One region of the Kitasatospora sp. NPDC001119 genome, then DNA from elsewhere that is predicted to be linked to it. Evidence: predicted binding sites of a transcription regulator. Region 1 holds the regulator's gene; the other holds the start of a gene.
The links. Region 1 encodes HspR, which represses chaperone genes until heat shock. Its sites were predicted from a motif close to TTGAGNNNNNNNNNCTCAA; they were not measured.
Positions count from the first base shown of each region.

Region 1 (6,231 bases):
CCACTCCGCCCCGTCGCTCAGCAAAGTTGAGCGAGCGGCGCTCATAGCTGTTGACTCCGTCCACCGGGTCGTGCATCCTTGAGCCTGTAAAGCTCAACTCTTCCGTGGAGGTATCTACGATGGCACGCGCGGTCGGCATCGACCTCGGTACGACGAACTCGGTCGTCAGCGTTCTGGAGGGTGGCGAGCCCACCGTCATCACGAACGCCGAGGGCGCTCGGACCACGCCGTCCGTCGTCGCCTTCGCCAAGAACGGCGAGGTCCTCGTCGGCGAGGTGGCCAAGCGCCAGGCGGTCACCAACGTCGACCGCACCATCCGCTCGGTCAAGCGCCACATGGGCACCGGGTGGAAGATCAACATCGATGGCAAGGACTTCAACCCCCAGCAGATCTCGGCCTTCGTGCTGCAGAAGCTGAAGCGGGACGCCGAGGCGTACCTGGGCGAGACGGTCACCGACGCCGTCATCACCGTCCCGGCGTACTTCAACGACTCGGAGCGCCAGGCCACCAAGGAGGCCGGCGAGATCGCGGGCCTGAACGTCCTGCGCATCGTCAACGAGCCGACCGCGGCCGCCCTGGCGTACGGCCTGGACAAGGACGACCAGACCATCCTGGTCTTCGACCTCGGCGGCGGCACCTTCGACGTCTCCCTGCTGGAGATCGGCGACGGGGTCGTCGAGGTGAAGGCCACCAACGGTGACAACCACCTCGGTGGCGACGACTGGGACCAGCGCGTCGTCGACCACCTGGTCAAGGTCTTCCAGGGCGGCCACGGCGTCGACCTGTCCAAGGACAAGATGGCCCTCCAGCGTCTGCGCGAGGCCGCCGAGAAGGCCAAGATCGAGCTGTCCTCGTCCTCCGAGACCTCGATCAACCTGCCGTACATCACGGCCTCCGCCGAGGGCCCGCTGCACCTGGACGAGAAGCTCACCCGCGCCCAGTTCCAGCAGCTGACCGCGGACCTGCTGGAGCGCTGCAAGGTCCCGTTCCACAACGTCATCAAGGACGCCGGCATCTCGCTGTCCGAGATCGACCACGTCGTCCTCGTCGGCGGCTCGACCCGCATGCCGGCCGTCGCCGAGCTCGTCAAGGAGCTGACCGGCGGCCAGGACGCCAACAAGGGCGTCAACCCGGACGAGGTCGTCGCCATCGGCGCCGCGCTCCAGGCCGGTGTCCTGAAGGGCGAGGTCAAGGACGTCCTGCTGCTCGACGTCACCCCGCTGTCCCTCGGCATCGAGACCAAGGGCGGCATCATGACCAAGCTGATCGAGCGCAACACCACGATCCCGACCAAGCGCTCCGAGATCTTCACCACGGCCGAGGACAACCAGCCGTCCGTGCAGATCCAGGTCTACCAGGGCGAGCGCGAGATCGCGGCGTACAACAAGAAGCTCGGCATGTTCGAGCTGACCGGCCTGCCGCCGGCGCCGCGCGGCCTGCCGCAGATCGAGGTCACCTTCGACATCGACGCCAACGGCATCATGCACGTCGGCGCCAAGGACCTCGGCACCGGCAAGGAGCAGAAGATGACCGTCACCGGCGGCTCCTCGCTGCCGAAGGACGAGGTCGACCGCATGCGCCGCGAGGCCGAGCAGTACGCCGAGGACGACCACAAGCGCCGCGAGGCCGTCGAGACGCGCAACTCCGCCGAGCAGCTCGTCTACTCGACCGAGAAGTTCATCGCCGACAACGCCGACAAGCTGCCGGGCGACGTCAAGACCGAGGTCGAGACCGCCATCGGCGAGCTCAAGGAGGCCCTGAAGGGCGAGGACATCGCGAAGATCCGCGAGGCCTCGGAGAAGGTCTCCACCACCGCGCAGAAGCTCGGCCAGGCGCTGTACGCCAACGCCGACGCCACCGCCGGTGCCGCCCCCTCCGGTGACTCCGCCCAGGCCAAGGACGACGACGTCGTCGACGCCGAGATCGTGGACGACGAGAAGCCCAAGGGCGGTGCGGCATGACGGACAAGCCGCAGGGCGGTAAGCCCGGCGACGACTCCGCCGCCGAAGAGGCCGTGATCAAGGCTGCCGAGGAGGCCGCCGCGGCCGGCAGCGGGGAGTCCGGTTCGGAGGGTCTCGCCGCCGCCAAGCGCGAGCTCGCCGAGCGCACCGGTGACCTGCAGCGCCTCCAGGCCGAGTACCAGAACTACCGCAAGCGGGTCGAGCGCGACCGGCTGACCGTCCGCGAGATCGCCGTCTCCAACATCCTGGAGTCGCTGATCCCGGTCCTGGACGACATCGGCCGCGCCCGCGAGCACGGCGAGGTCACCGGCGGCTTCAAGTCCGTCGCCGAGTCGCTGGAGACGGTCGTCGCCAAGCTGGGCCTGCAGCAGTTCGGCAAGGAGGGCGAGCCCTTCGACCCGACCATGCACGAGGCGCTGATGCACAGCTACTCCTCGGACGTCACCGAGGACACCTGTGTCCAGGTCCTCCAGCCCGGCTACCGCATCGGCGAGCGGATCATCCGCCCGGCGATGGTGGCCGTCGCCGAGCCCCAGCCCGGCAGCCAGGCGTCCACGGACGCCGAGGCCAAGTCCGCCGACGCGGACAAGTCCGACGGTGGCTCGGACAGCTGACAACCTGTGACGGGTGACAACCAGTGCGCTGCGGAGTCGTACGCCGGCCAGTACGGCGGCCGGCTCCGCAGCGCGCTGTCAGCAGTCGTGCTCGCAGCCGCTGTTGACAGCTCAGTGACGATGGACATCGGGAGGTGGCGTACGCCATGAGTGGCAAGGACTTTGTCGAGAAGGACTACTACAAGGTCCTCGGCGTGCCCAAGGACGCCACCGCCACCGAGATCAAGAAGACCTACCGCAAGCTCGCGCGCGAGTTCCACCCCGACGCCAACAAGGGTGACGCCAAGGCCGAGGAGCGGTTCAAGGACATCTCCGAGGCGTACGACGTCCTCTCCGACGAGAAGCGCCGCAAGGAGTACGACGAGGCCCGCAGCCTCTTCGCCAACGGCGGCTTCCGGGCCGGCGGCGGCCCCGGCGGCACCGGCAGCTACAGCTTCGACTTCGGCGACCTCTTCAGCGGCAGCCAGGGCGGCGCCGGCAGCGGGGGCGGCATCGGCGACGTCTTCGGCGGCCTCTTCAACCGCGGCGGCACCCGGCAGGCCCAGCCCCGGCGCGGCGCCGACGTCGAGACCGAGGTGACGCTCTCCTTCGAGGAGGCGGTGGACGGCGCGACCGTCCCGCTGCGGATGACCAGCCAGGCCCCCTGCCGCAGCTGCAACGGCACCGGCGCCAAGACCGGCACCACCCCGCGGGTCTGCCCGACCTGCGTCGGCGCGGGCACCGTCAGCCGCGGCCAGGGCGCCTTCGCGCTCTCCGAGCCGTGCAAGGACTGCCGCGGCCGGGGCATGATCGTCGACGACCCGTGCACCGACTGCCACGGCAGCGGCCGGGCCAGCTCGGCCCGCACCATGCAGGTCCGCATCCCGGCCGGCGTCCAGGCCGACCAGCGCATCCGGCTCAAGGGCAAGGGCGCACAGGGCGAGCGCGGCGGACAGCCCGGCGACCTCTACGTCACCGTGCACGTCGACCCCCACCCCGTCTTCGGCCGCAAGGGCGACAACCTCACCGTCACCGTGCCGGTCACCTTCCCCGAGGCCACGCTCGGCGCCACCATCGAGGTGCCCACGCTGAACGGCCCCGCCGTGAAGCTCAAGCTGCCCCCGGGCAGCGCCAACGGCCTCACCATGCGCGCCCGCGGCAAGGGCGCCACCCGCAAGGACGGCACCCGCGGCGACCTCCTCGTCACCGTCGAGGTCGTGGTGCCGCAGCACGTCACCGGCGACGCGCTGAACGCCCTCGAGCAGTACCGCGAGGCCACCGCCTCCGACGATCCGCGCGCCGCCCTCTTCCGGGCGGCGAAGGGAGCGTGACGACCAGATGTCCCCGATGAACCCGATCGACCCCGACACTCCGATCGGCCCCGGCCTCGGCGAAGGCCTGCCCGGCGCCGGCCCCCGCCGCACCCGCCGCGCCGCCACCGCCCCGCCGGCGTACGTCCTCACCGAGGACACCCCGGTGTACGTCATCTCCGTGGCCGCCGAACTGTCCGGCCTGCACCCGCAGACCCTGCGCCAGTACGACCGCCTCGGCCTGGTCTGCCCCGACCGCACCGCCGGCCGCGGCCGCCGCTACTCCGCCCGCGACATCCAGCAGCTGCGCGAGGTCCAGCGGCTCTCCCAGGACGAGGGCATCAACCTGGCGGGCATCAAGCGGATCATCGAGCTGGAGAACCAGGTCACCGCCCTCCAGTCCCGCGTCACGGAACTGGTCGACTCCCTGGAAGGCGCCGCCACCGCCCTCCAGCAGCGCGAGGCCGCCGTCCACGCCTCCTACCGCCGCGACCTCGTCCCGTACCAGCCCCCCACCCCGCAGTCCAGCGCCCTCGTCGTCTGGCGCCCCAAGCGCTGACCGGGCACCCACCGGCCGCCGGCCCCTCCTCTCGGGGGGTGCCGGCGGCTGCCGTGTGGTGAGAGAGTGACACCCTGACAAACTGACCGAACGGTCGCACGGTCGACGTGCCGCAGGATTCGCAGCCTAGACTTCAGGGCCGACAGATCCTGAACAGCCCCGGATGGACGGCAAGGAGCCGAAGATGAGTGGACGGGCTCAACTCGGTCCCACCGCGGGTGGGACTCCCGCTCTGTCACCCGAGGCCCGGGCCCTCTACCTGGAGATCGTCAGGGCCGGCGGGCGGGTTTCCTCGGAATCCAGGTGCCACCAGCCCAACACGCTCACCGAACTCCTGGAGATCGGGCTGCTGATGCCCGATGCCGACGAACGCAGCGACTTGGTCGCCGTCGATCCAGCACAACTCTCGGCACGACTGAGCGGTACTTGGCAGCGCCAGGCCCTCGACCTCCTGTCCCGGGCGGTTTCCCTTCCGGTTGAACTCCAGGAGCTTTCCCAGGAATTCCATGCGCCGGAAAAGAGCAGTGGCGCGATCGAATACGTCCAGGGCAAGGTTCTGATAAACCAGAGAATCGACCAACTCATGGCGGCGGGGGTCGAAGAAGCTCTTGCCCTGCAACCGGGCGGACCACGCCCGCCCGAACTGCTGGCCTCGATGGTCGAACGCGACCTCGATGCACTGAACAGTGGCACGGCCATGCGCACCATCTACCACGCCAGCACGCGCTACCACCAACCCACCAGGGACTACGTGGCCAGACTTGCGAAGGCCGGTGGGCAGTTCCGCACGCTGGACGAGCCGTACACGCGACTCATCGTCATCAACCGGCGGGCAGCTGTCATACCGGTGGCCGACGACATGACGCTGGCAGCATTCATCTTCGAACCGGTGATCGCCAATTATCTGGCAGAGGAAGTATTCGAACCAAGCTGGAACAGGGCTCTCGAATTCGACGGCAACCGCGCTGTTCCCCAGCAAGTAGTGTCGCGGCTCCGCCAGACCATCATCGACCTGCTGCTCGCCGGGATCAACCACCGGGTCATCGCACGCCGCCTGGGCATCAGTGAACGAACTCTCGCCCGGCACATAGCCGAAATGCGCGAAGACTACAACGTGGAGTCACTGTTCCAGCTCGGATATGCCCTCGCCCGCGCATCAGAGCACTCCTGACAGCAGGAACACACGAGGGATGTCGGCCTCGCCGGGCCAACAGGACTCAGTGCACCGACAATCCCGGGAAGCTCCGCAGTCCGTATCGGGATTAGGACCAGCCGACATCCAAGTCGCTGACCACACCACGCTGCATGGAGACCGTGACCGCGCCCGCCGGAGTGCCCACGTCCGAAGCCGCGGAATACGCAAGAGCCAACAAGGCCACGCCGGCAACCGACATCAATGCGGTCTTGCGGACAAATCGGCGCAGACGAGACATGCACCTACCCCTTCCTCATGCGTACGGCATCAACCGACAAGAGAAGCACTATCGTCCACATGCTGCCTCAAGTCGTACAGACATGCCAAGCCCTACCTCCGCGTCATCTCCCTGCCAGGCATCCACATGACACCGGTGAACCCTGGACGCGACGGCTGTTAGCGATGGACGATCAGTTCGCTCTCGATGGTCCGACAGAGCCCCCAATCCTGGCAATGTTCAATCAAATACGCCATCACCGCCCATCCGTTGTAAGCCGTCCAGCCTGATCACACGCATCCGCTCAAGCAGTGCCCCGATCGCGCCGGAAGGCCACTTCCCCGGAGTCGACATGACCGAGCCCTACCTGCGTCACCACGACAGCCAGGCCCCTGA
Region 1 covers NZ_JBSFKI010000002.1:330,307-336,537, reverse strand. The annotation lists gene dnaK (molecular chaperone DnaK) at 120-1,961, shown strand; gene grpE (nucleotide exchange factor GrpE) at 1,958-2,575, shown strand; gene dnaJ (molecular chaperone DnaJ) at 2,722-3,885, shown strand; gene ACWDD9_RS03865 (heat shock protein transcriptional repressor HspR) at 3,893-4,423, shown strand; gene ACWDD9_RS03860 (helix-turn-helix domain-containing protein) at 4,587-5,594, shown strand; gene ACWDD9_RS03855 (hypothetical protein) at 5,686-5,856, opposite strand; gene ACWDD9_RS03850 (TIR domain-containing protein) at 6,188-6,231, shown strand, end outside.

Region 2 (6,231 bases), on a different contig from region 1:
GTCGTCGCGGGCGGTCAGCATCAGCACCGGCACCGGGCGCTGGGCCTGGATCCGGCGGCACACCTCCAGGCCGTCGAAGCCGGGCAGCATGATGTCGAGGACCACCAGGTCCGGCTGCCAGGTGTGGAAGCCGTCGACCGCGCCGGGGCCGTCGTGGGCCACGGCGACCTTGAAGCCCTCGGCGCCCAGCCGGGCGGCGATCGACTCGGCGATCGTGGGCTCGTCCTCCACCACCAGGACTCTGCGCTGGCTGCTCACAGTGCCGCCGGCGTTGTGGTTGTCCTGCTGAATCTCTGTCACGGTCACGCCACCGCCCCCAGGGCTGCGGGCCGGCCACCTGTGGGGATGGCGGGGCTCCGCTCGTAGTCTTGTTCCGTCGTGGACTGTGCCGGGTCCGCCGTCCCGTCGCGCGATCGGGAGCCGAGGACGGATGGTCGGCCGCCCACTTCTCCCGCGCACTTCGCAGCGTACGGACAGCGGATGCTTCCCGGCAGGTGGACCGGACGTTTCCGGCCCGTGGGCCGGCTGTCGGGCCGCCCTCGGACCCACTGCACGAGTGGGCACGGGCCGATACCTTACCCGTCGAATTTTCTCTGCGTAACGGTACGTATGCAGTGCAGTTGACGCCAAGTCGCCGGTCAGAGGCCCTGGTGCCCCGTTTATGGGGAGAAGGTCTGGACCAATGTCGGGAATCCGGCGGTCCGCTACGGCGACGGTCTTCACGGGCTTCTTTCAGGTGCCTCTCAGAACCTCGACGTACCGTGGCCACGTGAGCGCCCGGCCGGGCGGAATCCGCGGCGCGCGCCGGTACGTTGGGCATCCGGCGGGGAGCCGGTGGCTGCGGCGTGGAGCGGAGGCGGCATGGCGGGACTCGGGCGGGGTGCCGACGGGTGCGGGAGTGCGGGGGCGCCGTACGGAATGCTCCGCCTCGGGCTGCGCACCGGCGTCCTGGAATGGCTGCTGGAACGGGTGCCGACGCCCCGGAGAACGCCCTTCACGCTCGGGTACCTCGCCGTCGTGGGAGCCACCACGACCTTCGCCCGGCTCGCCGATCCGGAACTCGTCCAGCGCCTGCAGGAGGCCTCCAGTTCGGACGGCCACAACCTGCTCCAGCATCCTTTGCGCGCCCTTGTGCTGAGCGGGTTCTGGGTGGCCGGCGAGGTGTGGATGCCGTACCTGTGGGGATTCGCCCTCACCCTCGCCCCGCTGGAGCGCAGGGTCGGCCCGGCCCGGGCCGCGGCGGTGTTCGCGGCCGGGCATGTCGCGGCGACGCTGCTCTCCCAGGGGGTGGTGATCACCGCGGTGGAGACCGGACGGATGGCGCCCGAGGCGATGGACTACCTGGACATCGGGGTCAGCTACGGCGTGCTCGCCTGCCTGGGCGCGGTGGCCGGGCTGCTCTCCTGGCGCGGGCGGCTGCTCGCGCTGGGCGGCGCCGGGCTGATGATCGCCGAGCAGATCGCCACCGACAAGGACGTGATCACCGGGGTGGGGCACCCGGCCGCGGTGCTGACCGGGGTCGCGCTGTGGCGCTGGCTGCGCCGGGCCGAGCGGCGCCCGCCCCGGCCGCGCCCGGCCGCCGCGACGGCCGCGGGCGGCGCGCCCGCGCGGGTGCGTGCGGCGCGCTGACGCCTGTGCGTTAGGCGCGTCTACGCTGTCGCCCGGTCGGACCTCCCTGGACTCGCGGGGCTCCCCGTCGGGACTTTTCGAGGCGTGTCCGGTGCTCTTTTGACGAAGTCGGGTGCCGCGCTTTCCCCGCCGATTCCTGTTCGCTCACGGCGAACAGGGGGCCGGGAACATCCGGCGCCCGTGAAGCCTTAGTCAGGTCGACTCAAGTTCACTGACTGGGGAGAGATCATGGCATCGACGTCCACACCGCTCACCCTGCCCGTGCTGCCGCTCGACGACGAGGTCGTCCTGCCGGGCATGGTCGTCCCGCTGGACCTGAAGGACACCGAGGTGCGCGCCGCCGTCGAGGCCGCCCGGGCCGCCGCCACCGGCGCCGGCAAGCCGCAGGTCCTGCTGGTCCCGCGGGTGGACGGCTCGTACGCGGCGGCCGGCACGCTGGCCACCGTGGAGCAGGTCGGCCGGCTGGCCGACGGGGAGCCGGCCGCGCTGGTGCGCGCCGTGCGCCGGGTCCGGATCGGGGTCGGCACCACCGGCCCCGGCGCCGCCCTCTGGGTGGAGACCACGCCGTTCACGGAGTCCTCGGTGGGCACCCCGGTGGCCGGCCGGGCCGCCGAGCTGGTCAAGGAGTACAAGGCGCTGTCCACCCAGTGGCTGCGCAGGCGCGGCGCCTGGCAGATCGTCGACCGGGTGGCGCAGATCGAGGGCGTCGGCGAGCTCGCCGACAACATCGGCTACGCGCCCTTCGCCACCGCCGAGCAGAAGCTCAAGGTGTTGCTGGAGGCCGACCAGGTCGCCCGCCTGGAGTACGCGCTCGCCCTGCTGCGCGACCACCTCGCCGAGGAGGAGGTCAACGACACCATCCGCAAGGACGTCGAGGAGGGCGTGGCCAAGCAGCAGAAGGAGTTCCTGCTCCGCCGCCAGCTGGAGGCCGTCCGCAAGGAGCTGGCCGAGCTGAACGGCGACCCGGCCGACGAGGAGGGCGACTACCGCGCCCGGGTCGAGGCCGCCGACCTGCCGGAGAAGGTCCGCGAGGCCGCGCTCAAGGAGGTCGACAAGCTGGAGCGCTCCTCCGACCAGTCGCCCGAGGGCTCCTGGATCCGCACCTGGCTGGACACCGTCCTGGAGCTGCCCTGGAACGAGCGCACCGAGGACGCGTACGACATCGCCGGCGCCCGCGCGGTGCTGGACGCCGACCACGCCGGCCTGGCCGACGTGAAGGAGCGGATCGTCGAGTACCTGGCCGTCCGCAAGCGCCGGGCCGACCAGGGGCTCGGGCTGATCGGCGGCCGTCGCGGGGGAGCGGTGCTGGCCCTGGTCGGGCCGCCCGGAACGGGAAAGACCTCGCTCGGAGAATCGGTGGCCCGCGCCATGGGCCGGAAGTTCGTCCGGGTCGCGCTCGGCGGCGTCCGGGACGAGGCGGAGATCCGCGGCCACCGGCGCACCTACGTCGGCGCGCTGCCCGGCCGGCTGGTGCGGGCGATCAAGGAGGCCGGCTCGATGAACCCGGTCGTCCTGCTCGACGAGATCGACAAGGTCGGCTCCGACTACCGGGGCGACCCGGCCGCCGCCCTGCTGGAGGTGCTGGACCCGGCGCAGAACCACACCTTCCGGGACCACTACCTGGAGGTCGAGCTCGACCTCTCCGACGTCGTCTTCCTCGCCACCGCCAACGTGCTGGAGTCCATCCCCGGGCCGCTGCTCGACCGGATGGAGCTGGTCCGGCTGGACGGCTACACCGAGGACGAGAAGGTCGTCATCGCCCGCGACCACCTGCTCCCGCGCCAGCTGGAGAAGGCCGGTCTGGGCGGCGGGCAGGTCACCGTGGACGAGCCGGCGCTGCGCAGGCTCGCCGGGGAGTACACCCGGGAGGCGGGCGTCCGCACCCTGGAGCGCTCGATCGCCCGGGTGCTGCGCAAGATCGCCGCACAGGCCGAGCTGGGCGAGCGCGAGCTGCCCGCCACGGTCGGCGCCGAGGACCTGCGCGCCCTGATCGGCCGGCCGCACCACGTGCCGGAGTCCGCCCAGGAGCCGGCCGAGCGCCGTACCGCCGTCCCCGGCGTGGCCACCGGCCTCGCGGTGACCGGCGCCGGCGGCGACGTCCTCTACATCGAGGCCTCGCTGGCCGACGCCGAGACCGGCGGCACCGGGCTGACCCTCACCGGGCAGCTGGGCGACGTGATGAAGGAGTCCGCGCACATCGCGCTCTCCTACCTGCGCTCGCGCGGCGCCGAGCTGGAGCTGCCGGTCACCTCGCTGCGCGACCGCGGCGTGCACCTGCACATCCCGGCCGGGGCCATCCCCAAGGACGGGCCGAGCGCCGGCATCACCATGACCACGGCGCTGGCCTCGCTGCTCTCCGGGCGCAAGGTGCGCACCGACGTGGCGATGACCGGCGAGGTGTCGCTGACCGGGCGGGTGCTGCCGATCGGCGGGGTGAAGCAGAAGCTGCTCGCCGCCGACCGGGCCGGGGTCACCACGGTGATCATCCCCAGGCGCAACGAGGCCGACCTGGACGACGTCCCGGCCGAGGTGCTGGAGCGGCTCACCGTCCACCCGGTGGCGGACGTCCGGGAGGTGCTGGAGCTGGCGCTGGAGCCGGCCGGGGCCGCGGTGCTGGTCGCCGCCTGACCGGCTCGCCCCGGCCGCCGCTCCGACCGCCGCCCGGGCCGCCCGAGCGGCGGTCCGGGCGGCCCGTCGGCGCCCCGCGGGGGCCGCGGCGGTCTGCGGGGCCGACGGCACCCCCGCGTGCGAGACTGCGGAGATGCCGTCCCCCACGCAGCGGGCCCTGGCCCGGGTGCCCGCGCGGCTGCGCCCCTTCCTGGTGCGGCACCGCCGGCTGGTGAAGTTCCTGCTGGTCGGGAGCGGCTGCTTCGCGCTCACCACGGTGATCGACTTCGAGCTCAAGTTCACCGTGCTGGAGCACAAGCCGGTGGTCGCGCTGACCGTCGCGACGGTGATCGGCACCGTCGTCTCGTACGTGCTGAACCGCCGCTGGGCCTTCCGGGCCCTGCGGGCCGACGGCCGGCGGCGCGAGGTGCTGGTGTTCGTCCTGGTCAGCGCGGTGGCGATCGCCGTCAACGACGTCCCGCTGGCGGTCTCCCGGTACCTCCTGGACCTGCGCGAGCCGTACGTCGACCCGCTCCGGCAGGAGGTCGCGGACTTCCTCAGCGGGATGGTCGTCGGCACCTTCGTGGCGATGCTGTTCCGCTACTGGGCGATCCGGCGGTGGGTCTTCCCGCCCGCCGGGACGGCCCCGGCCGAGCCCGTCCCGGTGCCGACGACGGTGCCCCCGGAACCCGGCTACGCTGCACCCGAGATGCCACGGGATGTGCCGTAAGGACGTAAAAGGGGCGAGGTGAGCCTTGTGCACGAGTCCGACCCCGCCCGGACCGGGCCCGCCAGCCAGCAGGGGATGCGCCGGGCCAACCTGGCCCTGGTGCTCGGGACGATCGCGAGCGGGCCGCGCTCGCGCGCCGAGGTGGCCGCCGGGACGGGGCTGACCAGGGCCGCCGTCTCCTCGCTGGCCGAACAGCTGATCGCCGCCGGCCTGGTGGTCGAGGAGGGCCCCGCCGCGCCCAGCGGCAAGGTCGGCCGCCCCGGCACCGCCCTCGGCCTCAACCCGGCCGGGCCCGGCGGCCTCGGCGCCGAGATCGGCGTGCGGCACCTGGGCGCCTGCGTGGTCGACCTGCGCGGGGAGGTCCGCGGCTGGCGGCGCCGGGAGGTCCCCAACCACGGCCGCGAGCCCGCCGCCGTGATGGCCGACCTCGCCCACCTGCTGCACGAGGCCGTCGCCGAGTCGGGGCTGCGCCCGGCCGCCCTCACCCTGGCCGTGCCCGGGCTGGTCGGCGGCTCCGGCGGGATGCTCCAGCGGGCCGCCAACCTGGGCTGGCAGGACGTCCCGCTGGCCGCCGCCCTGCGCCCCGCGCTGCGGACGGCCGGGGGCGGCCTGGCCGACCTGCCGATCGAGGCGGACAACGAGGCCAACCTCGGCGGACTGGCCGAGCGCTGGCTGGGCGAGGGCCCGGAGGACTTCCTGTACGTCTCCGCCGAGGCCGGGGTCGGCGCGGCGATCGTGGTCGGCGGCCGGCTGCTGCGCGGGGCGGGCGGCTTCGCCGGGGAGTTCGGCCACGTGCCGGTCCACCCCGAGGGGCCCCGCTGCGCCTGCGGGGCGCACGGCTGCCTGGAGCAGTACGCGGGCGAGGCGGCGGTGCTGCGGGCAGCCGGCCTGACCGGGGCCCGCGGCGACTGGGTGGCCCTGCTCGCCGACCGCGCCGGGGCCGGGGACCCGGCCGCCCTCGCGGCGCTGGCCGGGGCCGGTACGGCGCTCGGCACCGCGGCCGCAGGCGCGGTCAACCTGCTGGACCCGGCCGAGGTGGTGCTGGGCGGCGGCTACGCCCGGCTGGCGCCCTGGCTGCTGCCCGCGATGCGGGCCGAGCTGGCCGCCCGGGTGACGGTGCGGCCCTGGTCGGAGGAGCGGCTGACGGTCTCCCGGCTGGGCCGCCGGGGCCCGCTGCTGGGCGCGGCGGTGCGGGTCGTCCGGGCCGTCGTGGCCGACCCGGGCCCGGTCGGGTAGCGGCGGGCCCCGGCGGCGAACGCGCCCGA
Region 2 covers NZ_JBSFKI010000019.1:44,944-51,174, forward strand. The annotation lists gene ACWDD9_RS23580 (response regulator transcription factor) at 1-300, opposite strand, end outside; gene ACWDD9_RS23585 (rhomboid-like protein) at 919-1,629, shown strand; gene lon (endopeptidase La) at 1,858-4,257, shown strand; gene ACWDD9_RS23595 (GtrA family protein) at 4,391-4,966, shown strand; gene ACWDD9_RS23600 (ROK family transcriptional regulator) at 5,042-6,202, shown strand.
Region 2: a site for HspR is predicted at 1,817-1,835, ahead of lon (endopeptidase La). Genes of this name have one in related genera too.